DNA from 4 places in the Shewanella sp. SM87 genome. Region 2 is predicted to be linked to each of the others. Evidence: predicted binding sites of a transcription regulator. Region 2 holds the regulator's gene; each other region holds the start of a gene.

Region 1 (7,802 bases), on a different contig from region 2:
AGACGCGGCCTCGAATGCGATGAATCTAACGCAATTACAACAACTGAGCGGTAGCACTCAAGATTATGATAAAGCCTATGCGAACTATCGCTTAGCCATCAGTGCCAATGTAATGGGGCAGAAAACGCTCGCTAGCAGCGCACTGACTACAGCGCAAACCACATTAGAAGCACTCGAAACCAGCCAAGCGAATGCAGAATCCCTCGCGCTGTTATCGTCGGTTTATGGCATGCAAATCGCCTTAGACAATAGCAAAGGTGCAACGCTCAGTATGAAATCCGCCAAGGCGATTACCAGTGCCGAACAATTAGAACCACAAAATCCACGGGTAGCACTTGTTAAAGCCATCGCAGCCTATAACACGCCAGCCATATTTGGCGGCAGCATGCAAAATGCTAAGACCTTAGCCACTACGGCCATAGAAAGATTCGCCCAGCCTTGCGACAACATTTGCTGGGGTGAAGCCGAAGCCTACACGTGGCGCGGGCTCGCTAAACAGGAATTAGGCGATAGCCAAGGCGCGATTGAAGATTGGCAACAAGCGACCAAAGTACAAGCAGATTATGGTTGGGCAAAATTTTTGCTTCAACAAAATCAGCAATTAAGTGCAAAATAGACAAAGTTGTTAACGGGGATCTATGGCGCTGACGATAGCGCCAATCCCTAAAAAGAATAAATTAAAACAGATGCCATCGGTGGGCATTCAACAACCAACTCAGTGACACAGAGGCATCATGATAAGCACTCCCCTTCAGCTCGAACGAAAACTTGCTTGGGTGTATTTGATAAACTTAGTGTTTTATCTGATCCCACTTGCCATAAATCCCTATCCAAGCTGGAAAATCGCCCTCAGTTTTGCCGTGTTAATCCCTTTTATTGCCAGTTATTTTTGGACCTATAAGTGCAATAGCCGTAGCGCCTATCTGCCCATTCTCATTATGGTGGCAATAGCAATAGCGATCACACCAATCAACCCAGGCTCTATCTCGCTATTTACCTTTGCCGCCTTCTTCATTGGCTTTTTTTATCCTCTCCGGACCTGTCTGTTGGCTATTGCAGCCCTCATCAGCCTGCTGTTTGCCCTCAATGAGATTTACCACTTTAACAGTTACTACTTTCCGCTTTACGGCTCGGGATTAGTGCTCGGCGTGGGCATGTTTGGTGTCGCCGAACGCAGACGTTATCGGCATAAATTGAAAGAACAGCAAAGTGCCCAAGAAATTGCCACCTTGGCCACTATGCTTGAGCGTGAACGTATCGCGCGGGATCTACACGACATTATGGGGCATAGCCTATCTTCCATCGCCCTTAAGGCTGAGCTAGCCGAAAAACTTATCGCAAAACAAGAATATGAACTCGCATCAACCCAACTGATTGAGCTAGGACAAATTGCGAGGGAAAGTTTAAGCCAGATCCGCCACACAGTGTCAGACTACAAACACAAGGGCCTAGAGAGTTGCGTGACGCAGCTTTGTAAATCCTTAAGGGATAAAGGCTTAAGTGTCGAGCTCAGTGGTGAGCTACCCAAGCTAGGTGCAAGCACAGAAAGCCAACTGAGTTTGATCCTCACCGAACTCATTAATAATATTCTTCGCCATAGCGGTGCAAGTGAATGCTCTATCCACTTTTCTAAGCAATCAGACCGCCTGCTGCTCGAAGTCAAAGACAATGCCGCGGCCAAACCTTTTATAGAAGGTAATGGCCTCACTGGTATACGCGAGCGTCTCGACAGTTTAGGCGGCAGCTTGAGCTATAATCTCGAACAGGGATATAGATTTACCGTCAGTTTACCTTTGCAGGGAGCAACACATTAATGAAGATTTTATTGGCGGAAGATCAAGCTATGGTGCGAGGAGCACTCGCCGCACTCCTTACGCTTGCAGGGGGTTTTAGTATCACCCAAGCGAGTGACGGCGACGAAGCTCTAAGCTTACTCAAACAGCAAAGCTTTGATCTCTTGCTAACGGATATCGAAATGCCCGGCCGCACAGGCTTAGAGCTGGCTACATGGTTAAAGGAGCAACATAGCCAAACCAAGATAGTGGTCATTACCACCTTCGGCCGTGCAGGCTATATAAAACGTGCCATCGAAGCGGGTGTGGGCGGCTTTTTGCTTAAAGATGCGCCCTCGGAAACCTTAGTCAACGCGATTCAACAAGTGATGGCGGGAAAACGAGTGATCGATCCTGAACTTGCCATGATGGCGATTGGCGATGTCGACCCGCTCAACGACAAAGAACGCCGCGCTCTTCGCCTCGCTAGCGAAGGCAAATCCACCTCCGACATCGCCGAAACTCTTTTTATCGCCGAAGGGACTGTTCGCAACTACCTCTCAGAAGCCATAGCCAAGCTCAATGCCAGTAATCGAATCGATGCAGCCCGCATTGCCAAGCAAAAAGGCTGGTTGTAATAACACTCACAGTTAACCACGCTTTCAGCCTAACGATATCTTATCAACAATTTTGTGGTCTTAAGGCCACAGAAGGATATTAGCTATGCTTCCAAACAAAATTTGATAACACCCTAATTCCCCTTGAGATTGCCTTACGCTTATTCTCTGTTAATATATGTATAAATTCACAGTGATTGAGTGCTAACGACTTGCAGCAATTGGATCTTGTTCCGATCACCGACCTCAAAGGCGTCGCCAAAAAGGTCGCGGAGAAACTCGCAAAGCTCGGCATCACAACAGTACAAGATCTGCTGTTTCACTTACCCCTGCGCTACGAAGATAGAACCCAAATCTATCCCATTGCCGCCCTCAGCCTAGGCGGTTATGGCACTATAGAAGCTGAAATCCAATCGACACAAATCATCCAAGGCCGCAAGCGCATGCTGGTCTGCAATGTGCGCGACGATACGGGCAGCTTAAGTCTGCGCTTCTTTAACTTTTCCGTTGCTCAGCGTAATGCCATGCAAAATGGTTTGATGATCCGCGCCTATGGTGAAGTGCGCCGTGGTAGTCATCAAGCTGAGATAGTGCATCCAGAATATAAAGTCGTCTATCCCGGTGAAGATGTTCATCTGAGTGATACCCTAACGCCGATTTATCCCACGACTGAGGGCTTAAAACAGGCGAGTTGGCTAAAGCTGACCGAGCAAGCCTTGGTATTGCTAGAAGAGGGTGGCTTAACTGAACTTCTGCCACCACAATTGCAACCTAATAACATCAGCCTTAAACAAGCGCTACAGACGCTACATCGCCCTCCTGCGGGGATCTCTCAGTTCGATTTAGAGCTAGGTCAACACCCAGCCCAGCAACGACTCGTGCAGGAAGAATTACTCGCCCACAATCTCAGCATGTTACGCCTAAGGCAGCGCAGTAATTTAGATGCCGCTGTCACCATGCAGGCCACGGGGCAGTTGCTCAATCCCTTCCTCGCGGCTTTGCCCTTTAAGCCGACTGGCGCCCAGCAAAGAGTCGTGGCTGATATAGGCAAAGATTTAGAAAAACCGCACCCTATGATGCGCTTAGTGCAAGGGGATGTTGGCTCTGGCAAAACCTTAGTCGCGGCGATGGCGGCATTACAAGCGATTGAAAACGGTTATCAAGTTGCCATGATGGCACCGACCGAGTTATTGGCCGAGCAACATGCAACTAACTTTGCCGCTTGGTTTGAGCCACTCGGACTTAAGGTAGGTTGGCTGGCGGGAAAACTTAAAGGCAAGGCCAGAACCCAATCCCTTGCGGATATTGAATCTGGCGCAGCCCAGATGGTGATTGGGACCCATGCCATCTTCCAGCAGCATGTGGTCTTTAGCAAACTCGCGTTAATTATTATCGATGAGCAACACAGATTCGGCGTACACCAACGCTTAGGCCTGCGGAAAAAGGGCGTGAACCAAGGTTTCCACCCGCATCAATTGATCATGACAGCCACACCCATTCCCCGCACGCTGGCGATGACGGCCTATGCAGATCTCGACACGTCCATTATCGATGAACTGCCGCCGGGGCGAACTCCAGTAACCACAGTGGCGATTGCTGATTCACGCCGTAACGAAGTGCTTGAACGGGTCCGCAACGCTGTCATCAGCGACCAACGTCAGGCCTATTGGGTGTGTACTCTGATTGAAGAATCCGAAGTGCTCGAATGCCAAGCCGCCGAAGACACAGCCGAAGAACTGCGCCTCGCCCTGCCCGAGCTCAATATTGGCCTAGTGCATGGCAGATTAAAGAGCGCCGAGAAACAGCAAATCATGGCCGACTTTAAGGCAGGCATTATTCATCTACTGGTAGCGACAACCGTGATTGAAGTGGGCGTCGACGTGCCCAATGCCAGCCTGATGATCATTGAAAACCCTGAACGTTTAGGTCTAGCACAACTACATCAACTGCGCGGACGAGTCGGTCGAGGCGCCATCGCAAGCCATTGTGTGTTACTCTACAAGGCGCCGTTGAGCCATACCGCCACCCAAAGACTGAGCGTACTCAGACAAAGCAATGATGGTTTCATCATAGCGCAGAAAGATTTAGAAATTCGTGGCCCGGGTGAAGTGCTTGGCACTAAGCAAACGGGACTGGCTGAGCTCAAAATTGCCGATCTGGTGCGCGATCAAGCTTTGATCCCACACATTCAGAAATTAGCGAGCCATGTAATGGCGCAAGCTCCCGAAAAGGTCGATGCAATTATTTTACGTTGGCTCGGGCACAGGCAGCACTATGTGCAGGCTTAAGCCGTAAATATTAAAGGGTAAAGAACGAGGCGTAACATCTGCCTTTACTCGAAATAAATTGTTTATGTTCAGCTAAGCGCTATAGACAAGCGCATGGAAACTTGCAAAATGAACCTGCGGCCTTCAAATAGCCCGCTCTTGCACTTTAATGTTAGCTGCATGTATTCACCAAGTTACCTTGACACTCAAGCGAAGGATGTAAAATGCAAGTTAATCAAGATGATAGAATAACACCTCAAGAGACTTCTTCTAGCAGCAATCGCTTTGCGCTTTTTGCGATAGTGCTCGTCGTGCTACTTTCTGCCGGAGGATATTATTACTACAGCGGTGATTCTGACTCACCTAAACTCATCCCTAACGCCCCTATTGTATTGCCAGAAACACCGCCATCTGAACCTATGACGCTCGAAAGTGCGCCAGAGCCAGAAACCACTGAGACGACACCTGCCGTTACAGAAACGAACACCAATAGCACTGAAACCACTGCAGTGGCAGAGCCTGAAGTTGTCGTAGAACCTGTGCCTGTGCTGGCTGAAAGTGATGCATTTGTGCAACAAAAAGCCCTCGCCATGATCAATAACAATGTGCTGAGTTCTTCGTTAGTACAGCAAGATCTCGTCCGTCAATTTGTGGTATTCGTGGATAACCTAGCTCAGGGTGAATTAACCCGTAAAGTAAGCCCACTTAAAGGACCAGAGAAGCTGTTCTCAGTCTCAGAAATCACCAACAAAGTGTATTTAAATCCTGAGGGTTTCCACAGATACGACGCCTATGTTGACTCGATTGCCAAAATGGACGAACAGAGCTTAATCACAACTTACAAGCAACTGACACCGCTCCTAGAGGAAGCCTTTACCGAACTCGGCTACAGCAACGCCAAATTTAACGACAGAATGCTGCAAGCGATTAAAATGTTACTCGCAGCACCTATTATTGAAGATCCGATTGAGCTGAATTCAATTAGCGTTAACTATCAATTCGTTGACCCTAACTTAGAGGCACTACCCAGTGCCCAAAAACTGTTGATCCGTATGGGTCCAGAAAATACTCGCAAGTTGAAAGTAGCGCTGCGTAAAATCGAGAATCAATTGTCGCAATAGGTTATCAAGCTCATGCCAAAAGGCGCTCAGTGCGCCTTTTTTCATTTTAACCTGTAAGTTAAAGCGTCTGCGAAATCAGATAGCCACTGCGATGTTTGTTACTCAATGTCGAATAAGTGCTGTAAATCACAGCACTTGATCCCATTCCGTTAACCCGCACAATGCAAATGGCTTCATAAAAAGAAAGAGCATAGTGTAGAATGACCACGCTGTAGAGGGCATTTCGAGCGTCATTCTTCTAACGCGTATACTCCTCACTATGGTATGACAATCCATTAATGTTCTAACTTAGTTAGGGATAACTAAGACAGCTTAAATTTAGTGTCGAGGCAAAGTAGTGCAACTAACATTCAGCATTCTCTCTTGGGGCGCTTGGGCCCCCCAATATCAGCACCATCAAAGTTGGCAAACTTGGTGCGAGAGTTCGGCTGAGCTCAATCTCGATACGCCACCACAGTCGGATACCACAGCTCCCGTACTCAAACAAATTCCCGCCATGCAGCGCCGCCGTTTTAGTCGCTTGACTAAGATGATGTTAGAGGTGAGTTTTCAGTGCGAAATACCTGCAAATTGTCGCTCTATTTTTGCCTCGCGCCATGGAGAGTTACAGCGCACCATTGGCCTGCTCGAAGACATTATCGCCAAACAGCCCTTATCGCCCTTAGGTTTTAGTCAGTCGGTGCACAACACCGCCAGCGGCATTTTTGGCATATTGGCGGCCAATACCGCGCCTTCAACCTCTGTTGCGGCGGGCACAGAAACCCTGTCCCAAGCTATGGTAGAAGCCTTCGCCCAATTACATCAATCGCCAGAACCATTGTTATTAGTCTTCGGTGATGATCCAGTGCCTCCTGTGTACGATGAGTTTACCCAAGAATTTGAATTACCTTTGGCCCTAGGACTACAACTCGCGCCCTTCGATACACCCGCTTCGGCCAAGCTCACGGTGAGCCGCATTTCTAAGGCAACAGCTTTAAATCCACTGACCTATGGTGCATTTATCCACGCCCTAGCGACGGCGCAAAATATTTCAGGCTGCTTATCCCAATGGCATTGGAGACTTGAGCATGTTTGATGCAGCCCACAGCCATGACGCCGCTAAGGGCCATGAAGATTCAATGCTCAATGCCGCTTATACCTTGCCGGAAACTCGCCGCGAAGGGCTGAATTATGTGCCACGTTGGCTAGGCGGTGTAAGTTGTTATATCGCCTTTGGCTTAGGCGGCTTATTAAGCTCCTTGACCATTTTGCCTTTGCTGCGTTTTTGGCCAGGCACACCAGAGGCGCGGATTATTCGGGTACAAAAGGCCGTGCATTTAATGTTCAAAGGCTTTGTCGCCATGCTCACTTGGGCAGGTGTGATTAAGGTCAGCAGCCACGATGCCCAAAAATTACATGATGCCAGAGGCGTTATCGTCATTGCCAATCACCCCAGTTTAGTGGATGTGGTGGTATTGATAAGTCTCATGCCCAATGCGGGCTGTATAGTCAAACAAGCTTTGTGGCGGAATCCATTTTTGCGTGGTGTGGTGTCCTGCGCAGGTTATATTCCCAATCGCGGCGCCGAACTCATGCTAGAGGATTGCCGCGAAGTGCTCGCAAGAGGCACCAATTTAATTATCTTCCCCGAGGGCACGCGTACGGTGGTCGGTACGACCATTAACCACTTTGCCCGTGGCGCCGCCAATATCGCCTTAAGGGCCGAAGCGGATATTTTACCTGTGGTGCTACGTACCAATGTGCGTGGTTTGACAAAGGAGCAACCTTGGTATGAAATCCCAAGGCAAACCATGGGAATGGCCGTTGAAATCGGCACAATCGTTTCTTACCAGAAGTACCAAGCGGCTTTAGGTGAGCATGCAAAAATGGCCCGGCAGCTGACGCGGGATCTTGAACATTACTATAAACAACAACTCGAAAATAATTATGAACTTAAACAATGAAATAAAGCAGTTAATCATCGACTGTCTCGATCTAGAAGACGTCAGCATTGATGATATCCAAACCGATGCGCCGCTATTTGGC
Region 2 (7,802 bases):
TTCCCAAGGTTTAGCGGGAGCTTTTTCGCCGCCCCGGATGCACTTAATTACTAATACTAAGAAAATCAATTGCGATAAGCCGAAGGCGAACCCACCAATCGAGACGATTTGATTAACATCGGCAAATTGAATCGAGTAGTCAGGGATACGCCTTGGCATTCCTGCCAGCCCAAGGAAATGCATCGGGAAAAATAGCACATTGACTGAAATCACCGAGCACCAGAAATGCCATTGTCCCAGTTGTTCGTTGTACATGTGTCCCGTCCACTTAGGTAGCCAGTAATAGGCCGCTGCCATGATGGAGAAAATCGCACCAGTCACTAGTACATAATGGAAATGTGCCACAACAAAATAAGTATCGTGGTACTGGAAGTCGGCGGGCGTAATGGCGAGCATTAATCCCGAAAAACCGCCAATAGTGAAGAGTATGATAAAGGCTACAGCAAACAGCATGGGCGTTTCGAAACTGAGTGAGCCGCGCCACATAGTGGCAACCCAGTTAAACACTTTCACCCCAGTTGGCACTGCAATCAACATAGTGCAATACATGAAGAACAGCTCGGCAAACACTGGCATACCTGTGGTGAACATATGGTGCGCCCACACGAGGAATGACAGAATTGCAATACTAGCCGTAGCATAAACCATGGATGCATAGCCAAATAAGGGTTTACGACTGAAGGCGGGCACTATGGCAGAGATGATGCCAAAGGACGGCAAGATCATGATGTAAACTTCAGGGTGGCCGAAGAACCAGAAAATATGCTGGAACATCACAGGATCGCCGCCGCCAGCCGCATCGAAGAAACTCGTGCCGAAAAACTTATCGGTCAGCACCATAGTCACTGCGCCCGCGAGTACGGGCATAACCGCGATCAGTAGGAATGCCGTGATAAGCCAAGTCCACACAAATAATGGTAACTTCATCCATGTCATGCCTGGCGCGCGTAAATTCACTATGGTCACAATCACGTTGATCGCGCCCATGATCGAACTTATCCCCATGATGTGAATAGAAAATACAAAGAGCGCCGTGCTATCTGGGCTATAAGTTGTTGATAGTGGTGCGTAGAAGGTCCAACCAAAGTTTGGTCCGCCACCTTCCATAAACAACGAACTGAGAAGGATAGTGAAGGCGAAGGGGAGTATCCAAAAACTCCAGTTATTCATCCGTGGCAGCGCCATATCGGGCGCTCCTATCATCATAGGGATCAGCCAGTTAGCAAGCCCTGTAAAGGCTGGCATTACCGCACCGAATACCATGATCAGCCCATGAACAGTTGTCATTTGGTTGAAAAAGTTGGGCTCGACCAATTGTAATCCAGGTTGAAAGAGTTCAGCGCGGATCACCATGGCCATAGCGCCACCGGTTAAGAACATAATGAAGCTGAACCATAAATACAAAGTACCTATGTCTTTATGGTTGGTGGTTAGCAGCCAGCGCATGATGCCCTTTGGCGCACCATGATGATGGTCATCATGGGCTGCGGTTTGATCTTGAGTCGTTGTGCTCATCATTATCCCCTACTGTCCATGACTTGCGATATCAGCAGGTTGCACTGTATCGCCGGTATTGTTGCCCCAAGCATTGCGTTCATAGGTAATGACTGCTGCAAGTTGCTGTGGGCTAAGCTGTTTGCCAAATGCCTGCATAGCCGTGCCCGTTTTGCCGTGCATCACAATATCGATGTGATTGGCGACTGGTCCAATGGCGATAGCACTACCCACTAGCGCGGGGAAGGCGGGTAGTATTCCTGCACCTGTCACTTGATGGCAGGCAGCACAGAAGGTCGCGTAGACAGTTTCACCTTCGGCCATGAGGGCGTCATGGCTGAGTGTGGGGAGGCTTGCGGGATCGACTGCAGCTGAGACGTCTGCAGGCGCGGGTGTCGGAGTTGTACTGCTTGGTACCGCGGCGGATGTTTGTGCAGAATTGCCGTCCATGTACTCGTTGACGTCTTTGGCTTGCACTGCATCGCCAGTATTATTGCCCCAAGCATTACGCTCGTAGGTAGTCACTGCCGCGATTTCTTGTGCAGTCAATTGCTTACTAAACGCTTGCATGGCAGTACCCGTTTTACCGTTGAGCACAATTTCAAGGTGACCGCTGAGTGGTCCCGTTGCAATCGGGCTACCTTTAAGGGGCGGAAATACGCCTTGCAACCCTTCGCCATTGGGCTGGTGGCAGGCTGCGCAGTGTCCGAGGTAAACTTGTTCGCCTAGAGTCATCAACTCTTCTTTACTTAGGGTTTGTGATAAAGCGGCTTGAGCGGCTTCAGCCGCAGCATCTGCGGCTTGTTTTTGCTCTGTGACCCAAGCCTCAAACTCGGCTTCGGGTAACGCTTGTACTACGATAGGCATAAAACCATGGTCTTTTCCGCAGAGTTCGGCGCATTGACCGCGGTAAATGCCGGGTTTGTCGATGCGAGTCCAAGCTTCATTGATAAATCCAGGGTTGGCATCTTTCTTAATGGCAAAGGCGGGCACCCACCAAGAATGTATGACATCCTCTGAAGTCATCAGAAAGCGGATTTTGCGGTTTATCGGTAGAACGAGCGGTTTATCGACTTCCAATAGATAGTTTTCACCCTTGGTTTCGGTGCCTTCAATTTGTGCTCTGGGTGTTGTAAGTATGCTATAAAAATCAATATCTTGATCGAAATAGCTGTAATGCCATTTCCATTGGGAACCCGTGACTTTTACGGTGAGATCGGCGTTACTGGGATCTTCCATTGCGATTAAAGTTTTTGTCGCTGGAATCGCCATTAAGATCAAAATGATAAATGGCAGAATCGTCCAAGCGATTTCAACTTTAGTGCTTTCGTGAAAGTGGGACGCGACAGCGCCTTTGGATTTTCTGTGGTTGATCATGGCGTAAATCATGACGCCAAAGACCACTAGGCCTATTGCGCAGCAGATATACAAGATGGTCATGTGCAAGTGATAAACCTTGCCACTGATCTCGGTCACGCCAGGGGTCATGTTGAACCGCATGTCCGCGGCGGTCAACGGTGGTGCGAAAAGCACCACGAGTAAACAATACAACAATTGCTTCACAAGACTTCTCCTCTGCCAATTGCGAATAGCAACTACAAAGAAGAGCAACACAGTAAGTCTCAACTCTATGCAAACTCTTCAGTTCCCAAAAAAGCTTTTTTGACTTCAACGTGCGTTGGCGGCTGTTACTTTTAATCAAGTATTGTTACTGCTGGTAATTAGCCACGCTGGCACATACTGCTGAAATAAATCTGTTCTCTATTTTTAGTGGCGCTTCGAGTTCGATAAATACTCGATTCATTGACCACGGAAGGTGATATATCATCACCGACTTAACCAACCATACTTGCTGTTTAAATATTGATCAAGATCACTTATTTATCTAATTATCTGAAAAATTGCCAAAAAAAAGCCTCACATTCATAGGTGAGGCGGCTTTCAAGGTAAAAATTAAATGAATATTTAGTGTACAGCGCTAAAAAAAGATTGCTGACCGAAGAGATTGCCTTGCTCAATGCGTACGTCGGCATGTAAGTGACTGTTTACGTCTTCAAGCACTATGCCCATAGCTCGGGCACTTTTAGCCACGATTTGTAGGCGTCGATTATCCCGCGCATCCAATGATTGAGTCCAAGTAATGACTGCACTGGACGTACCACTTGTTAGGGCTTTCTCCATCGCCCACAGGGTTTCGACTTCATCTTTAGCATGTACCAGCAAAACTCTATCCATACGCACACCTGCGCTGGCGAGCATTTGCTTGTAGCCAATACTTGGAGGGTTGATGAGCACTAACCAACGGCCCTGTTGGCTTAACTGAGCGAGTTGTGCACTCAGATGAATTAATTCTTGGCGACCTTGAGTCTTAGTTGGCATGCAGGCGATGGGCGCATGGTGCCAGTCATAGTCAGCATCACGGACTTCATCGAGCCACAGGCCCGGATGGCGGGGGGCATTGCCAAGTAGTTTATTCATAGCCAATCTCCATTACGGATCACACCGACGGCGAGTCCTTCAATTGTTAAACTTTGGAAGCCTAAATCCACTTTAATCGGGGAGTAATCTTCATTTTCGGCATGTAGATAGACTACATTACCTTTTTTTTCGAAACGTTTAACAGTGACATCGTCATCGACTCTAGCGACAACCACTTGACCATTTCTAGCTTGTTCTACTTTATGAACTGCCAGCAAATCACCTTCGAGAATACCGATATTTTTCATGCTGTCGCCCTTTACTCGCAGTAAAAAATCGGCGGCGGGATGAAACATGCTTGGGTCGACTTGGTAGTACTGTTCAACATGTTCTTGGGCGAGGATAGGTTCACCCGCGGCCACTTGGCCGATGAGCGGTAAACCTGTTTCAGTCAAATCTTCGATTTCCGCAGGCAGACGAATGCCTCGAGATGTGCCTGGCATGATCTCAATGCAGCCCTTTTTTGCCAACGCTTTAAGATGTTCTTCAGCCGCATTGGCGCTCTTAAAACCTAAACGGGTTGCGATTTCTGCCCGAGTGGGTGGCATGCCAGTATCGGCAATATTTCGTTTAATTAGCTCTAAAATTTCAGCTTGGCGTGGCGTCAAAGGTCTCATGGTGTTTCCTGTTTTTCTATACAGTTACTGTTAGTATATACAGTATTATTTGCAGCGCAAGTATTAACCACTTTTTAGCTATGTTGGAGAGAATTAGCGAATATTGCCCATAGTCTGGTATTCTATCGGGCTAGTAAACGCACTTAATTGCATAAGAATAATGCCTAAACACGACTCTCTTTGGTTGAAATCATTACGTTGGATCCAAAAACACTTAGTGCACACTATTGTGGTACCTCAGGATCCCTTTGCCGATCTGAATCTGGATGCTTCCAGACCCCTTGTTTATGTGATGAAAACAGAATCTCTCAGTGACATAGCTGCTTTGAGCGAAATAACGGCTAAGTTAGGTTTACCAAGCCCTTATGAGCCTCTAGTGGCTAATGGTGTGACTGCGCCTCGGGTTGTCTGTCTTCAAGGACGTAAGCCACTGTTTGGCGAACGTGCTGGTAATGAGCCTTTCCTCGAATGCTTTATGCGTTTGTTAGCCGTGCATAAGGAACGTCCTGAATTGGATATTCAACTTGTGCCCGTGAGCTTGTATTGGGGTCGAACGCCAGGGAAAGAAGACGACACTATGAAGGCGGCCGTATTTGAGCGGGAAAACCCGACTTGGCTGCGCAAGTGCTTGATGATTCTGTTCTTAGGTCGACATAACTTCGTGCAGTTTTCGAATGCCGTATCCCTGCGTTACATGGCTGACGAACATGGCACCGACATGGGGATTGCCCATAAGTTAGCACGGGTTGCGCGCGTGCATTTCCGTCGTCAACGTAAGGTAATGACAGGGCCTGTGCTGCCAAACCGCCAAGCACTGTTTCATTCGTTACTCAAATCTGAGTCGCTGCGCAAAGCGATTCAAGAAGAAGCCGCCAGTAAAAAGATTTCTGAGACCCAAGCGCGCGAGACGGCTATTGAGTACCTCGATGAAATAGCAGCCGATTACTCAGATAGTTTAGTGCGTATTGCCGAGCGTTTCTTAACTTGGTTGTGGAACAAGCTTTATAGCGGGATCAACATTAAAGGCGCCGAGCAAGTTCGCCAGCTGCATCACGATGGCCACGAGATTGTTTATGTGCCTTGCCATCGCAGCCACATGGATTACCTGCTGTTATCGTATATTTTGTATTATCAAGGCATGGTTCCGCCGCACATTGCTGCTGGCATCAACCTCAACTTCTGGCCCGCGGGACCTATGTTCCGTCGCGGTGGTGCCTTCTTTATCCGCCGTAGTTTTAATGGCAACAAGCTGTATACCGCAGTATTTCGTGAGTATTTAGATCAGCTGTTTGCTAAAGGTTATTCGGTGGAATACTTCTCCGAAGGTGGCCGTTCACGTACTGGCCGTCTGTTGGCGCCGAAAACTGGCATGATCGCCATGACGATGAACAGCGTACTGCGCGGTATTGAACGTCCTGTCACACTTGTGCCTGTGTATTTAGGCTATGACCATGTGATGGAAGTGGCGACTTACCATAAAGAGTTAAGCGGTAAGAAAAAGAAAAAAGAATCTGTGTGGCAGGTGTTCGGTGCCATTCGCAAATTAGGTAATTTTGGCCAAGGTTACGTGAATTTTGGCGAGCCTATTACCTTACAAAATTTCTTAAATGAGCGTGCGCCAAACTGGCGTGCTGAGTTGGCCGATGATCCCGAGCAGAAACCAAGTTGGTTAACTCCAGCGGTAAACGTGCTGGCTAATCGGGTGATGACGCGTATCAATGATGCCGCAGCCGCGAGTTCGGTGACTTTGACTAGCTTAGTCTTACTGGCGACAGATCAAAACGCCTTAGAACGTAGTCTGCTGGAGCGTCAGCTTGATTTGTATCTGACCCTACTCAAAAAAGTGCCTTACACTTCTTATACATCTGTTGCGGAAGGTGATGGTAAGCATTTAGTGCAGCAAGGTTTAGAGCTGAACAAGTTTGTTGTTAGTGCCGATCCTTTAGGGGAAATAGTGTCTATCGAAGCGAGTCAGGCAGTGTCTATGACTTACTATCGTAACAATATCATTCACTTATTTATTGTTCCTTCATTAATTGCGAGTTGTTTAACCCACAATGAACAGATCCTGCGCCAGCAAGTCGTTTCAATCGTTGCCGATTTTTATCCATTGCTGAAAGCCGAACTCTTCATGGGAATTAAAGACTTACCAGCCTATGTTGAGCAAGTACTGGATTTCCTGATTGGGCAAGGTTTAGTGGTTGAGACAGATACTTTAGCTGTCGTGCCTGAGCACTCAAGCCAATTATTATTGTTAGCCAGTTCAGTGAGCGAGACTCTGCAACGGTACGCTATTATTTTCAATCTGTTAGCGAACAGACCTAAGATGGAGCGCTCAGAACTTGAGTCTGAGAGCCATTTACTCGCTCAGCGTTTAGGGGCTTTACATGGTATTACCGCGCCTGAATTCTACGATAAAAAACTCTACGGTACTTTGAGCGTGAAGCTCAAAGAATTGGGATATCTGGCGGATAGTGAAGATAAGTCCAATATCAATCGCATACGAGATCAGGCCAATAGCTTATTACGTCCGTCAGTGAGACAAACGATAGTGGCGAGTGTCACCGCGGAGCACACAGTTTAATGGCAAATCATATGAATGCGGCTAAGCATAAGCCCGCAGGTAAGTCCTTGCTTGGTGGTGCCATGATTATTGCTGGCACGACCGTAGGTGCTGGGATGTTTTCTCTGCCCGTGGTCGGTGCAGGTATGTGGTTTGGCTATTCGATTTTAATGTTATTGGGTATTTGGTTTTGCATGTTGATGTCGGGCTTATTGTTGCTCGAAACCAATTTACATTTCGAACCTGGTGCTAGCTTCGATACCTTAAGCAAGCAAACTCTTGGGCAGTTTTGGCGGATAGTGAACGGCGTTTCTATCGCTTTCGTGTTGTATATTTTGACTTATGCCTATATCAGCGGCGGTGGTTCGATTGTGAATCACAGCTTGCAGGGCATGGGAATTGAGTTACCGCAAAGCGTGGCAGGGCTAGTGTTCGCCATAGTATTGGCGAGCATAGTGTTGATCAGTACTAAAGCCGTGGATCGGATTACCACGATTATGCTCGGCGGTATGATCATTACCTTCTTCCTCGCGATCGGAAATTTATTGATCGAAATTGATGTGACTAAGTTGCTCGAACCCGATGGTAATAACAGCTTTTCACCTTATCTGTGGGCGGCGCTGCCCTTTGGTCTCGCTAGCTTTGGTTAC
Region 3 (7,802 bases), on a different contig from region 2:
GATAGTGAATATTTATGACGCCGATTTGGTATTTCGGGACAGCTTAGACTATTTTTGATTTGAGGCCACGGAAGTAGGACGAAAGGCCGCAAATCATGGAATAGAGGAATTGTTATGAAAACCACAAATCGTATACCTGCTTTTATGAGTGCCATAGCATTAACGGCTTTTTTGGCAAGCCCAGCAATTGCAACAGAAACCCCAACCAAGGTCGCCGTGAAAGTACAGGCTAAAACTGAAGCGGGTGAAATGGCATCTGATGCGAAAAAATCTATGCCAGATGCCGCTCAAGTTAACATCAATACCGCTTCAGCCGAGCAGTTACTCGTACTCAAAGGGATCGGTGCCGCAAAGGCTCAAGCGATTGTCGACTATCGCACTAAAAATGGTAAGTTCAATGCTATAGATGACTTAGCGAATGTCTCTGGTGTTGGGGCTAAGATAATTGAGCAAAATCGCCATTTGATCAAGTTGTAACCACCTTTGGCGATGATTGCGCTGTAGCCTGCTGATTTTTATGATAAGAGATTCAGTAAAACATATATAAAAGTCTGCATTTGCAGGCTTTTATCATTTCAATCACTCCATTTGCTTATAGATTGTGCAGTTAGGTGGGATATTAAGAGATCTTATCGATTAGCGCTTGATCCCATAGGGTCCATGGGGGATAATCCTTCGCGTTCAAGCAATGCTTTGGTTTATGTCATTCAAAGTAATGTTCGAAGTTATGGTGACCCTAGGGTCCCCCCGCAATGATAACTTGTGAACTCGGCCAGGCCCGGAAGGGAGCAACCGCAGCAAGCGACTCGTGTGCCGGGGTGTCGGCTCTAGGGGAACCTCCAATTCAGCAGTTCCTCTGCTTATTTCCGTTGTACTTCTCTATATCTACTCAATTTATGTTATTCAATATTTTAGCTTGCAGACTATTTCCGTTTTCTGCTGTTAATCATTTATAGCGTTAATATTTTTGCACAATGAGATAATCCATTGCCTGCCTCTTTTCTTGCCACGACAACGGCTAAAAATGCTCTCAACAGTAACCTTTAACGAAATTAACGATTGGCTTCGGCTTCTTCCTGTAATCTTTTTTGCAGATTTTGTTTAAGAAAAGCGCGGGACTTTTCTAGTGCGGTTTGGATCTCACGCTTTAATTCCTGCAGCTCGTTATAGTCTTCAAAGAAGTAAGTATCGACGAGGTGGCGTATGTAGCGCACTGGCAGTTGATTTAAGGTCACGCAACATAAGTCGGCGAGATAGTCCTCAGGAAGTTCGTCCATAAGTCCTTCATCTGACAATATTTCCATTAAAAGAACTTCGTAGTAATTACGGATTTCGAGTTGCATTGTTATGCTCCATGACGGTTTTCATTGAGTTTGCTACCACAAATGATTTGCCGCAATAAAAAGTTGGCTGTGTCTTTGGCTTAATTGTAGTGCGTCTCTGCTGTAGCCGCCGCCTATCACGGCTGCAATTGGAATATTTTCCGATTTTGCCATTGATAACACAGTTAAATCCCGTCTGAACAGTCCTTCTTGGCTGATATTGAGCAAGCCAAGATCGTCATTTTGATGAATATCGGCCCCAGCATCATAAAGAATCAGATCTGGTTGATGGATTCGGATAAGGAGGGCGAGTGTCTGCTCCACAGTTTCAAGATACGCACTATCGTCCGCTCCTTTAGTTAGTTCAATATCATGGTGGGAATGCTGCTTACGACTCGGGAAATTCTCTTTGCAGTGAATCGAGCAACTGATGATCCCTTGATGTTGGTGGCTGAGGGTTGCACTGCCGTCACCTTGATGCACATCGCAATCAAAAATCAGTACCTTGTGTACTTGCTGGCTCGCGATGGCATTTCTGGCCGCGAGGATAAGGTCGTTGAAAATACAATAGCCGCTGCCAAAATCGTAATGGGCGTGATGGTAGCCACCCGTGAGATGCAGGGCAATACCCTGATTTATGGCTAATGAAGCTGTGAGTGTGGTGCCAGCCACAGAATGCAAGGTACGCTCAACTAAGGCTTCACTCCATGGGAAACCAATCCGTCTAAGCGCCGCTGTTGGCAAGGTACCCGCGATAAATTGCTCTACATATTCGCGTTGATGCACTTGCATTACATCTTCTGCAGTCATGGCCGTTGGCGTGTGGAACTGTGCAGTCGTGGCAATGTGGTTATCGAGTAAGTACTGCCGTAAATGTGCGTATTTAGTGGTGGGAAATCTGTGATGGGGAGGAAGCGCCAGCTTGGAATAGCTGGCGTGATAAACCAGTGGGATCAGAGTCAATATTGACTAAACCTCGTTATCGCAAGTTGTTATAGCTGTGAAATTGCCCAGCTCATAAATTCTTTACGGGTTTTTTCATCCGCTTGTAGCCACCAGTATTGCAACATTTGTTGTGGGTTGGCTCCTGCTGCTTTAGAGGTGTCTACGGGGGCGGTGAGTGATGTTGCGTTAACGGTCGCCGATGTTGTCACGGGTGCTGGTGCAACGGCTACTACTGCTCCAGCGGCACCGGTTGCTGCTGCGGCAGTACCGGATACGTCAACGGCTTGATTACCACTGAAAAGGCGAGAGACGAAGCTTTCTTCTTCTAAATTGGTATTCACCACTTGGTAATTGACGCTGCCTTTGTCACTACGGGTTAATTTGACTTGTGGGTTTTGCGCGTAAACTTTAGGCTTTTTAACGACTTCACCTTCGGCCGCTTGCAGGTAATATTGATGGTCGCCATCAACATCTAAAGTAACGATGAAAGGTGCTGACTTAACAAAGGTTTGGCTGTCACTAAAATCATCCTCTACCATTTCATGATAACGAATGGCGATTTTGTGAGTGCCGGGGGCCAATTCTAAGCTGCTTTTATGGTTGAATACGCTCGACTCGACTTTTTTACCATCAAGAGCAAGGTACTCAAATGACATAGGAATGTTCAGATCTGCAGCGAAGGCTGAGGCAGATCCGAGTAATACTAGCAGGCTGCTAATTGGCAAAAGTGATTTCATTGTTACTCCTTAACGGTTATTACTCTGATACGGGCGTTCGAATATTTGAATGCGATCTTCTATATAACTAATAGCTTGCCTGCATTTTCCTAGACGACGATGCATCAAAAGGATGTCATTTTGCAATTTTATTTTGTCAGCACTATGACAGTTTTCAAGTTTTGATTCCATTTCTTCAATTTTTTGTTCAAATTTTTTCGCCCAATTCAGATGTTTGTTCAATTCTTCGTAGATCTCATGACTATTTTGCATCACGTTATTGGCGATCCAATCGAAACCACTGGCTTGGTGAGACTGATTCTGGCGTTGTGCAAAACGGGCACGGCTACTGGCACGCTGCTGAGTTTTAGACTTAATGTCGATAGAAGTGGTCAGCAAGGCTCGTTTGACTGCGGTAAATCTATCTTGGATCCGCTCACAGCTCAGGGCAATGGTCTGGGGGGCGAGTTTAAGCTTAATTTGTTTTTCGAGCTGCATAATACTGCTACGAATTTGTTCAATACAGGGGCCGAGTTGGGCGCCGTGTTGGACAAACAGCGAGTGATTAAAACGCTCCGTTTCTTGCAGAAGTTTACGCTGCGGCGGGGCGAGTCGATTATCGTGTTGCAGCACTTCTTGTTCTAAGGCTTTAAGCTGATTCTTCAGCATCACCATTAATTGTTGGGTGTTCACAACCATGCGCTCCATGCCAAATTCGCTGCAATCATTAGCACGATCAAAATAAACAGTGGACGGATAAAGGGCATGCCAAATTTAATCGCACAGCGGGCGCCGATAAATGAGCCTAACATCATGCACAATCCCATCCACAAACCTATTTGCCACTCTACCTGCCCAAGCCAGCCAAAGATAGTCAATGCGGTCAAGTTGCTGGTGAAGGTCATCGCACGGGCGAGGCCGCAACTGTGCAGTAAAGGCAGTTTATACAAAGAGCCGGATGTGACAGTCCAAAATGCGCCAATGCCTGGGCCAGCAAAACCGTCATAAGTGCCTAAAGCCAGTCCCTGTAGCCATTGTTGCTTGGCTGGCGGCTTGCTGGTTGGTGCTTGGCAGTTAACGTCTGACATCGCATTGGGGCTGACTAAACTGTAAATGGCGATGCCAATGATCAGCAGCGGCAGGACTTTTTCGAGCCATTGGGTATCGACTAAATAGACTAAAAAACTGCCCAATACCGCGCCGATAAAGGTGGCGATAAAAGCCATGTACCAAAACGAGGGTTTAAAGAGGTGCTTGCGATAATAGGTCCAAGCCGCCATAAAAGAGCCAAAGCTTGCGGCTAACTTATTGGTGCCTAATACGGTATGCGGCGCAATGCCTAAGGTTAACAGTGCGGGGATCGACAATAGGCCACCGCCACCCACGACGGCATCAATGAATCCAGCGATAAGACCTATGACTGCCAACAGGGCCCAATGACTGGGCTCGAGTAACAACTCCAAATTTTAATCCTACTCTATAACACGTCTAAAGGGCGGTAAGGCATCCAGTAAGGACTTGCCATAGCGTTTAGTGACTAACCGCCTATCTAAAATAGTCACTCGGCCATAATCTTGCTCTTTACGCAGTAATCTACCACAACTTTGAATAAGCTTACGTGAAGCATCTGGGATTGTCAGTTGTAAGAAGGGATTACCGCCTTTGACTTTGACATATTCTGCGTGCGCTTGCTCAACGGGCGAGGTTGGCACGGCAAAGGGCAGTTTAGTGACGATCAAGTTAGTCAGATAATCGCCGGGCAAGTCGAGACCTTCAGAGAAACTGCCGGTGCCGAACAAGATACTTGGTTCGCCCTTATCGCATTTAGCTTTATGATTTTCTAACAATTGTTGCCGTGGCGCATTGCCTTGGATAAGTAGCTCAGTGGTGAGTTTACCTTCAAGTAATTCAACCACTTTTTCCATCTGCCAGTAGGAGGCGAATAGCACTAAGGTTGCCATTTCGCCTTCAATAAGGGTGATGATTTGTTCGGCAAGTTCAGCCGTATAGGCATCATCCGTCGGCTCAGTGCGCATTTTGGGTAAATAAAGTGTCGCATTATTGGGGTAATCGAAGGGCGATTGTAAGGCTAAATAACGACTGCCATCGTTGAGTGACAAACCTACTTGATGCACGAAATGGTCGAAGTTATTGAGTGCGCGCAGTGTGGCACTACATAAAACCACGCCCGCGGCCTTTTGCCACAGCATGGATTCCAGCATAAAGCCGACTTCGATAGGTGAAGCGCTAAACAGATAATCCACTTGTTTACCTGTGATGAGTTCGACCCAGCGCGCCATAGGTGCACCTTTATGCTTATCTTCCTTGGCCATCATCCTCCACAATTTCTGCAGGTTTTCGAGCCTTTGCAGCATAAATCCGGTTTCGGCCAATAGTGCTTCGGATTGATGTTTAGGAATATCGCCATCTTTAATCGCCTCGGCCAGCAGTGACAGCATTTTATTAAACTGTTTGAGGGCAAGATTAGAGGTCACAGCAAGGTTTTCAGCCAGAATGAGTAATGAGTCCGGCAGTTTACCGTGCTCAAAACGCAGACGGTTTTCAGGATTAGCAAAGTGTTTGGTCTGGGTATCGCAGTAGTGGGCCACTTGATTGAGCTGGCTGATAAGATCGCCTAAATGATCTTGCATCGCCTGCGCGGGGGCAATGATATTGTTGTTCTTTATTTGGTTTTGTAACTTGGCGCAGGTTTTACCAATTTTTTCGAGCCAGTCGCATGCGCCCCTCAGCGTGGCCTGTGCACTGGAGAAATCCCGCGCCACAATCGGTAAGTGATGTGCCTCATCGATAACATAAAACACGTCTTCGGGATCGGGCAAAATCACGCCGCCACCTAGCTCTAAATCGGCGAATAACAAGCTGTGGTTGGCGATGAGTACATCCCAGGTATCGACATCTTCGCGGGCTTTATGGAACGGGCAATTTCTGTGGCTGGCGACTTGGCGATGACAGCTGTGTTTGTCGCAGGCGATTTGTTGCCACAGGTGATCGGGCAGCGGCACGGCTAAGGTGTCGATTTCGCCGTTCCAGCGACCTTCGTTATAGTCTTTTAACAGGCCATGCATCATAGCCACTTGGCTATTGTCTGGTTTAGTTTGCCACATGGCCATTTGTGTACTGTTGTCGTCACCGATGAGCATCGCCAGTTTCGATAGACACACATAACGTTGTCGACCTTTAACTAAGCCAAAGCGGAAATTTAAGCCGGATTGCTCAAGGAAGAAGGGCAAGTCTTTATGCAGTAATTGCTCCTGCAAAGCGACGGTTGCGGTAGCGATGCAGACCTTTTTCTTGCTCGCTAATGCCAGTGGAATGGTACCGAGGATATAAGACAATGATTTACCGATCCCAGTGCCTGCTTCGACCACAATTATGCGCCTATCTTTATCATAGTCGCCGGCGAGGGTCTTAGAGATTTCCGCCACCATATAGTTTTGTTCGCGGCGCGGCCTAAAATTAGGCAAGGCGGTAGCAATATCCTTATAGATGGCGCGGATCTGGGTTTTTACATTGTCAGGTAACATGCGTCACTACTTTATCGAATTAATGCTGTACATAATAACAGTGATTGCATAGCCTAAGAAACTTTTCTGCCATTTGGCGGCATTTAAATTGAGGAACCATCTAAATTGACTAGCTACGCGATTTGGGAACCCATGCGATGAAGTCAGAGGCTACCGCGGCCGTTAGTGTACAAGGTCGAGTCTTAACACGCCATGCGATTCATCGTCATGGGAGTTTAGTGTTGCAGTATTATCTGGCTACCGCCCAAGGCCCTGTGCTGGTGGAAGTGCAAGGCACTGAACACATTTGTTTTTGTCATCAAACTGATGTCACGGCTTTGCAGTTGCAAACGCCGGGTCAAGCATTGCGGTTTGTACCGTTAGCGCTCAAAAGCTTTAAAGGCGGCGCGGTCAGTGGTGTTTATGCCAAATCGAGCAATAGCTTACGTACCTTACAACGCATCGCTAAAGATGCCGACATACCCTTATTTGAAGCCGACATTCGCCCTGAACAGCGTTATTTAATCGAGCGGTTTGTGGCGCTGGATGTGGCATTTTTAGGGCATTTCTCTGCGACGAGTAACATACACGCGCCGACTAGCGACAGTCTTGAGGCTAACTCGCTGCCCGTGTTTATCGCCGAGCGGGCTAAGAGTATTGCCCCTTTAACGGCTGTACATTTGCGCTGTATTTCACTGGATTTTGAATGTAGTTTTGAAGGTTTACTCTATTCAGTTGCACTATATGGTCAATACAGTGGCCGAGACGAAGAGCAAGACAGTCTCAAGCAGACTTATGAAAAAGTGATTATGGTGGGTGAGGCTGAATCAAACTCTCCCGAATATATTGAATGGGTGGCCGATGAGGCTGCACTCATTCATCGATTAATCGCGTGGTTCCATGAGTTTGATCCTGACTTTGTCATAGGTTGGTCAGTGGTGAGTTTTGACCTCGCACTCTTGTCACGCCGTGCATTATTACACCGTATTCCACTCACCATTGGCCGCGGAGGGGCAAAGCTTGAGTGGAAAGTCGATAATAAATTTCGGCCAGAAACCTTAGTTTTACCGGGCCGTGTGGTACTCGATGGTATCGATTGGCTCAAAGCCGCTTTCTATCATTTTGAGCGGTTCTCGTTGGAATTTGTATCACGGAAATTATTGGGTGAAGGCAAGGCCATTCATAACGTGGATAATCGCGTTGAAGAAATTGATCAGCTGTTTAAGACCGATAAACAAGCATTAGCACATTACAATCTTACTGACAGCCGTCTGGTGTGGGATATTTTTAGTCAT
Region 4 (7,802 bases), on a different contig from region 2:
TCCGCGACAAAGGGGTTATGCTCGCGCTCTTCGCCAAAGGTCGACATAGGACCATGCCCAGGAATGAATTCAACCTCGGCACCTAAGGGCCACAGTTTTTCGGTGATCGAGTGAATTAAATCCTGATGATTTGATTGGGGGAAATCGGTGCGACCGATAGAACTTCGAAACAAAATATCCCCCACCCACGCCAACTTAGATTGGGCAGAGAAAAGTGCAATGTGTCCCGGCGTATGCCCAGGGCAATGCAGCACAGATAAACTTTGCTCGCCCACTTTAACAATATCGCCATCCTGTAGATATTGATCCGGTTCAAAGGCATCGCAATGGGGAAAACCAAAATTTTGGCTTTGCTTAGGTAAGTTATCAATCCAGAATTTATCAGCAATATGCGGGCCAATAATCGGCACATTGGCGGCTTTCGCTAAGGCTTTAGCACCACCGACATGATCGATATGCCCATGGGTAAGGAGGATTTTTTCGAGGACGAGTCCAAGTTTCGCCACTTCGTTTTGGATCCTGTCAATATTCCCACCGGGATCCACGACTGCAGCACGCTTGGTTTTTTCACACCAGATCAAGCTGCAATTTTGCTGAAAAGGTGTCACTGGAATAATCTGATACTTCATAGCTTCAATCTCGTGTTATCCATAAGCGATAGATTACGCTAAGAAACTCATCATGGCTCAAATTTATATCCAAAAAATTGATCTTCACCAAAAGCTAATCAAATAATCCTAGCTTACGACATAAACTATTTTGTCTATACCCAAGTTAGCTGAAGATACGCGTTTCAGGTAGCCTAGGTTACTGCATCTTCAGCTTATTTGGGTATACAATCTGCCAATCACAATAACATGATCCTCTGCCATTAAGGTTGTTTGATGAAACCCGATATTATTCTCGCCGGAGTGCTGGCGAAGAAACACACTTTTACCTTGCCCCTCAACTATCAAAATCCAATTGCAGAGCAAATCCAAGTGTTTGCCAGAGAACTCTGTAGCCCAGAAAACAAAGATAAAAAACTACCTTATATCGTATTTTTTCAAGGCGGCCCTGGATTTGCGGCCATGCGTCCCGCCAGCAACAGCGGCTGGATCCGCCGCGCATTAAAAGAATATCGAGTGTTATTACTCGATCAACGTGGTACAGGCTTATCAACACCGATTAATTACCAAAGCCTGCAACATTTAGATCCCGCAGCTCAAGCGGATTACCTAAGCCATTTCAGGGCTGACAATATCATTCGTGATGCCGAAACGATTCGTGCCCAGCTTTGTCCCGCCGATAAGTGGGCGATTCTCGGCCAAAGTTTCGGGGGATTTTGCGTGTTACATTATTTAAGCGCCGCCCCTCAAGGCGTCAGCGAAGCCTATATTACGGGTGGCATACCATCATTAACCCGTAGCAGCGACGACGTCTATCTTGCGACTTATCAACGCGTACTGGCGAAGAATAAACAATTTTTCCAACGCTTCCACGATGCTCAACATCTCGTCACTCGCTTAGCAAAACATTTGCTTGAAAATGAAGTGTATTTGGCAACGGGTGAACGCCTCACGGTTGAAATGTTGCAACTGCTGGGTATTAATATTGGAATGGAGCAAGGGCCTGAATCGGTTTATTATTTGCTTGAACAAGCCTTGATCAACACGGCTTCAGGGACAGTCGTTAACCCGTTATTTTTAAATCATTTCGGTCAAATGCTCGATTACAACACTAACCCGATTTTTGCCCTGTTGCATGAAGCAATCTACTGTCAACACTCGGCTTCACAATGGTCGGCACACAGGGTTAGACAGCAATTCCCCGCCTTTAACTATCAACAAGGTAAACCGTTTTTATTCACAGGTGAGATGATATACCCATGGATGTTTGACCAATTTAGTCACTTAGTGCCGCTTAAAGCCGCGGCAGAAATCCTTGCCCATAAATCAGATTGGCCAACACTTTACAATCTAGAGCAACTGGCACAAAACCGAGTCCCTGTTGCAGCGGCCATTTACAGTGAAGATATGTTTGTAGAGATGCAATACAGCTTAGAAACCACAAAACAAGTTGGCAGGCTAAAGTATTGGTTAACATCAGAATATGAGCACAACGGCATCCGCATGGATGGAGAACGCATACTGGATAAGCTCATCAGCTTAAACCGAGGCGACACCCTAAGATAAATATGAGCTTTAAGGGCTAATTAAGTTAATGCTGAGATTATATGCCTGCTCCTCATCAGTTGAGTGATTTTGGCAAGCTTTAACGACCTATTTCCGTATGAGTAAACCGTTTTGGTTTACTCTTTTTTTTGCCCAAATTCAGTGCTATGAAAGCGTTATTGCTTAAGGTCGAATATCCCCTACCACAGAATCACAACGCACTCGTGACTATTAAGCCTCTGTAGCCACTTTGCGTGTTCGACTCCTTGCGCCAGCACTAGCCACTGACTTCTTCACACAGCTTTTAGCTGTACTTGCAGTGCCTGCCCGTTTTGCCGAGCTCGAGGCTTTGCGGTAAGGCGACTTACGATAACCGGATTTATTACTTGCCGTTTTACGATAACCTTGGCTTTGTAAACCATTAAGCGCGGTTGGCAGTTGGGCGCCTGCATTCTGGATAAGCGTGGATAAGGTGCCGAGCAGTGGCTGCATAAAGGCTTGATAAGAGGTTTCTTTATGGCAAATGCCATTCAGACTCGCTTCCCAAAGCGCTGTCATATCCGGCGTAGTCGCACTCGCGGGCAAGCTGTTAATCAATCCTTTCCCCACGTCTGTCGAGACAATAGATTTACCTAAGCGTTGTAAAAAACCGCGTTTGAACAGCAATTCGATAATACCTGCACGGGTAGCCTCTGTACCTAATCCGTCGGTTTCTTTAAGAATTTTACGGATCTCAGGATCGGTCACATAACGGCTAATACCCGTCATAGCTCCGAGTAAAGTGGCATCGGTAAAGGCCTTTGGTGGTTGAGTATTTTTCTCCAACAATTCGCCTCGAGTACAATGCAAAGCCTGTCCCAATTTCAAAGGCGGTAATTGGCCAATAAACTCGTCATTCTCCTCATCGTCCTTACCTGCGCTTTCTTCCGTCGACTTGTTGCCACTCGCCTTACTGCCATTTGGCTCTTGGCGGGCAAAGAGTTGCTTCCAGCCGAGGGATTTATCCTGACGCGCCTTGGTATTAAATAAGCCACCCTCGATTGTCACTTGCACTGTGGTTTCACTGTAACAATAAGCCGGATAAAACTGGGCTAAGTACTGGCGAGCAACATGAAGATATAACTGCCTCTCACGCTGACTCAAGCTAGATAAGTTAGCCGTCTTCTCTGTGGGGACGATTGCGTGATGGGCGTCCACTTTTTTATCATCCCATGCTTTAGATTTAAGACGGGGATCGGGTGCATCAGCACCTTGCAATAACTCAGCAGCACCGCTACTGATCGCCTTAAGTACCGAAGGCGCAAGGTTATGTTGCTCAACGGGTAAATAACGACTGTCGGAGCGTGGGTAAGTAATGAGTTTATGACGTTCATACAAACTTTGGCAGGTATCGAGCACATCCTTAGCACTCATACCAAACCGTTTGGCCGCATCAATCTGTAACGCTGATAAGCTGTAGGGCAATGGTGGATTCTGTTTCTTGTCCTTAGCCACTAATTGAGTGACTAAAGCGGGTTTATCACTGATGCGACTCACCACATTTTGCGCTAACCCTCTCACTAACACTCGTCCTTCTTCATCCATATAAGGCTGACAAGCTTCGCTAGGTTGCCACTTGGCGCTGAAGGTTTCTTGCTTCTCGGTCGCCAAATGCGCCAGTACTTCATAAAAAGGTTTAGATTGAAAGTGGGCAATCTCTTCATCACGGCGCACCACTAGCCCAAGCAATGGCGTTTGTACTCGGCCGACGGATAACACGCCTTGATAACCGACCTTTCTACCTTGGATGGTGTACGCACGCGTCATATTCATGCCATAGAGCCAATCGGCACGACTGCGAGCTAAGGCCGATGTGGATAAAGGAATAAACTCGCGATTGCTGCGTAGCTGCGTTAGAGCCCGTTTTACAGCTTGTGGGTTTAAGTCACTGATCAGTAAACGCTGGGTTTGATGTAGCTTGTCCCCCGTCACGCCAAGATAGGCAATCACTTCATCCACGAGTAACTGCCCTTCGCGGTCGGGATCGCCCGCGTTAACCAGCGTGTTGGCTTGTTTGACTAATCGTTTTAGCACTGTGAGTTGGCTGCGGGTCGCAGCCTTAGGTTTTAGTTGCCACTTGTCTGGCACTATTGGCAAATGCTCGAATTTCCAAGACTTAAATTCGGGATTATAGGCATCAGGTTCTGCTTGCTCGAGCAAGTGACCAACGCACCAAGACACACAATCGCCATTGGCGGCTTCGATAAATCCATCGCCTTTTTTATGGGGTTTAGGCAATACATCGGCAATGGCCCGCCCTAGGCTAGGTTTCTCTGCGATATAAAGGATCATACAAACACCAAACACTGGATATAATTACAGTATAATTTAACCCAAACGCCAGTTGAGTGCAAATTTCTGTAGTACACCGAGCTTAAATGTTAAAGCTTAAGTGTAAATTCAATTGCGAATAATTCTCAACAAGACATAAGATACACTAAATAACTAAGGAGTGACTATGAGACAGTTTGCAATAAATGCGCGACAGGCTATGACAATAACTCCAGCATTAATATTAAGATTCAATCAGTTATTGATATTCCATAGCTTAATGTTACTCGCAATAAGCATGCTCACCAGTACCTGGCTGGGACAAATGAAAATCATCGATATGCCGTTAGCATGGGGATTCATTCTCGTCATTCCTATTGCTGTGAGTTTATCTCTATTACTCAGCCATCAAATCACGCGCCATAGCTTAAGCAGCTTATTCGGCGTGTGGATGCTACTTTGGGTAATGGGATAACTGACATTCATAATAAATCACTACCGTATTTCGAGTTAACTCGCCCCTCCGCTCTATTTACCCATGCTAAAACTCAATTTCAAAACACATTGGTTTCAAATATTTAACACTTTAACTATGAAGCTCCCTAAAAAATAGTTATGTTGAGTATCTTGGATATTTACAAAAAATGTCTTAATCAAAAGTGAATGTCCTAACTCAACATCTGTTGAATAACCGTAAACCTAAAAACTCTGCTAAAACAACACAATAAAGGAATCGGAGTCTATGAATGAGATTGTCAACGCGATCAATAGTGTAATTTGGAGCCCTGCACTTATTTTTCTTTGCCTAGGTGTCGGGCTCTATTTCTCCCTTCGCACTCGATTTTTACAGCTGCGCCATCTGCCAGAAATGATCCGCCTGATGTTTGATGGTAAGAGTACTGATGCGGGAGTGTCGTCTTTTCAAGCACTCGCGATGACATTAGCGGGTCGAGTCGGTACCGGTAACATTGCAGGGGTTGCCACAGCAATCACCTTTGGTGGTCCTGGCGCTTTATTTTGGATGTGGATGGTTGCCTTTCTCGGTGCCAGCTCCGCCTTCGTTGAATCGACCTTAGGTCAAGTCTATAAAGAAAAAATCAATGGCGAGTATCGTGGTGGGCCTGCTTTTTATATTGAAAAAGGCTTAGGCATGAAATGGTATGCATGGGTATTTGCAATTGCGACCATATTTGCCTGCGGGATCCTGCTGCCAGGCGTACAAGCTAACTCGATTGGTTCAAGTTTAAAAACCGCTTTCAACATAGATCCTAATGTGACTGCAGCCATACTGGCTATGCTTCTTGGTTTTATCATTTTTGGCGGTGTAAAACGTATCGCTCACTTTGCCAGTGCCGTCGTCCCCTTTATGGCACTGGGTTACATCATAGTGGCTTGTGTCATCATAGCGCTAAATATTGGCCAGCTACCGGGTATTTTATGGTTAATTATCAAAAGTGCCTTTGGCTTTGATGCGGGTTTTGGTGCCATTTTAGGCTTAGCCATCATGTGGGGGGTAAAGCGGGGTATTTACTCCAACGAAGCGGGTCAAGGTACAGCGCCACATGCCTCATCTGCAGCGGCGGTAAGCCATCCTGCCAAACAAGGGTTAGTTCAAGCTTTTTCTGTGTATATCGACACCTTATTCGTTTGCTCTGCAACAGGTTTCATGCTGCTCATTACAGGACTGTATAATGTTCAGGGCCCAGACGGTGCGGCGCTCTATACCGGCATTGCCGGAGTCGCTGCAGGACCAGGCTACGTACAAACGGCAATGGAAAGTATGATGCCAGGATTTGGCAATATCTTTGTGGCTATCGCACTGTTCTTCTTCGCCTTTACGACCATAGTGGCTTATTACTACATTGCCGAGACCAACATTGCCTATATTAACCGTAAAGTAAATCATCCTTGGTTCATGGTCGTTCTCAAAGTCGTGATCATTGGCTCAACCGTATACGGCACAGTTAAAACGGCTGATATGGCTTGGGGAATGGGTGACATTGGTGTTGGACTCATGGCATGGCTCAATATTATTGCCATTATTTTATTGAGGAAAACCGCATTCACTTGCCTTAAAGATTATGAATCACAGCAGGCACTTGGCATTGAGCCACTTTTTGATCCGGTAAAACTGGGGATTAAAAATGCGGATTACTGGGTTGAACGCAAACACGCTGAAGAAAATGTAATGACTGAAACAGCGCAACGTATAAATACGTAGACGTTACCACTATGCTCCGTTAAGCAAATATAAGCCATTAAAAAGCCAGTGATTTCTCACTGGCTTTTTTTGTATCGTTTAGAACAAAAAGGACACAAACTTTACGATACTGAATTACCCACAATCCTTATGGGTGACAGACGTTATGCAGCTCTAAGTTAGTGCCGATATCTTTATTTCGATCGGCTTTAGCATCGTCATTTCGCAGTTGCGTCAAGTGATCTAAATACGCTTGGTCAACGTCGTTTGTGATGTAGTGACCATCAAATACGGACGTTTCGAAACGTTTAATCGCAGGATTCTCCATTCTTACCGCTTCAATTAAATCGGGTAAGTCTTGGAAAATAATGCCATCAGCACCAATTAACTTGGCGATTTCATCGGCATCACGACCGTGGGCGATAAGCTCGTTTGACGTTGGCATGTCAATACCATACACGTTCGGGAAACGAATTTCCGGTGCGGCAGAGGCAAAGTACACTTTCTTAGCTCCTGCTTCACGGGCCATTTCGATGATTTGCTCTGAGGTCGTACCGCGAACGATAGAGTCGTCCACCAACAAGACATTTTTGCCTTTGAACTCAGTGTTAATCGCATTCAACTTGCGACGCACTGACTTCTTGCGCTCCTGTTGACCAGGCATGATGAAGGTACGGCCAATATAACGGTTTTTCACAAAACCTTGGCGGTACGGTAAATCCATGCAACGGGCAATTTCCAGCGCGATATCGCAAGAGGTTTCAGGAATAGGAATAACCACGTCGATATCGTGATCGTACCATTCTTTCTTAATCTTCTCGCCAAGCTTAGCGCCCATGTTGACGCGACTTGCATATACAGACACTTTGTCGATCGTCGAATCTGGACGGGCAAAATAGACGAATTCGAAGATACAAGGTGCATAGCTAGGCTCGGCTGCACATTGACGGGTATACAGCTGACCGTCAATTGAAACATAAATCGCTTCACCCGGTGCTACATCACGCATCACTTCAAAGCCAACTGCATCGAGTGCCACACTTTCAGAAGCCACCATGTACTCAGTGCCAGTGGCAGTTTCGTGCTTACCTAATACCAAAGGACGAATACCAAATGGGTCACGGAACGCGACTAAGCCT

Evidence for each region. The regulator LexA, encoded in region 2, represses DNA repair genes until DNA is damaged. The targets are predictions, from matches to a motif close to TACTGTATNNNNATACAGTA.
Region 1: recG (ATP-dependent DNA helicase RecG) is a predicted target of LexA. The motif match lies at 2,566-2,585, and genes of this name have one in related genera.
Region 3: dinG (ATP-dependent DNA helicase DinG) is a predicted target of LexA. The motif match lies at 6,552-6,571, and genes of this name have one in related genera.
Region 4: L5M11_RS12075 (DNA topoisomerase III) is a predicted target of LexA. The motif match lies at 4,497-4,516, and genes of this name have one in related genera.

Annotation. Positions count from the first base shown of each region.
Region 1 covers NZ_JAKKSC010000017.1:38,624-46,425, reverse strand. The annotation lists gene L5M11_RS14415 (hypothetical protein) at 1-616, shown strand, start outside; gene L5M11_RS14410 (sensor histidine kinase) at 735-1,814, shown strand; gene L5M11_RS14405 (DNA-binding response regulator) at 1,814-2,410, shown strand; gene recG (ATP-dependent DNA helicase RecG) at 2,602-4,677, shown strand; gene L5M11_RS14395 (DUF3014 domain-containing protein) at 4,881-5,777, shown strand; gene L5M11_RS14390 (beta-ketoacyl synthase chain length factor) at 6,115-6,852, shown strand; gene L5M11_RS14385 (lysophospholipid acyltransferase family protein) at 6,845-7,720, shown strand; gene L5M11_RS14380 (phosphopantetheine-binding protein) at 7,704-7,802, shown strand, end outside.
Region 2 covers NZ_JAKKSC010000016.1:72,436-80,237, forward strand. The annotation lists gene ctaD (cytochrome c oxidase subunit I) at 1-1,515, opposite strand, end outside; gene coxB (cytochrome c oxidase subunit II) at 1,525-3,057, opposite strand; gene L5M11_RS14000 (cell division inhibitor SulA) at 3,460-3,972, opposite strand; gene lexA (transcriptional repressor LexA) at 3,969-4,589, opposite strand; gene plsB (glycerol-3-phosphate 1-O-acyltransferase PlsB) at 4,750-7,173, shown strand; gene mtr (tryptophan permease) at 7,173-7,802, shown strand, end outside.
Region 3 covers NZ_JAKKSC010000024.1:60,088-67,889, forward strand. The annotation lists gene L5M11_RS17420 (ComEA family DNA-binding protein) at 115-477, shown strand; RNA gene ffs (signal recognition particle sRNA small type) at 737-834, shown strand; gene L5M11_RS17430 (late competence development ComFB family protein) at 1,053-1,343, opposite strand; gene L5M11_RS17435 (histone deacetylase) at 1,377-2,285, opposite strand; gene L5M11_RS17440 (DUF2057 domain-containing protein) at 2,315-3,004, opposite strand; gene L5M11_RS17445 (primosomal replication protein) at 3,014-3,682, opposite strand; gene L5M11_RS17450 (sulfite exporter TauE/SafE family protein) at 3,673-4,446, opposite strand; gene dinG (ATP-dependent DNA helicase DinG) at 4,456-6,528, opposite strand; gene L5M11_RS17460 (DNA polymerase II) at 6,666-7,802, shown strand, end outside.
Region 4 covers NZ_JAKKSC010000013.1:28,959-36,760, reverse strand. The annotation lists gene L5M11_RS12085 (MBL fold metallo-hydrolase) at 1-629, opposite strand, end outside; gene L5M11_RS12080 (alpha/beta fold hydrolase) at 885-2,174, shown strand; gene L5M11_RS12075 (DNA topoisomerase III) at 2,385-4,484, opposite strand; gene L5M11_RS12070 (hypothetical protein) at 4,651-4,938, shown strand; gene L5M11_RS12065 (alanine/glycine:cation symporter family protein) at 5,206-6,684, shown strand; gene purF (amidophosphoribosyltransferase) at 6,812-7,802, opposite strand, start outside.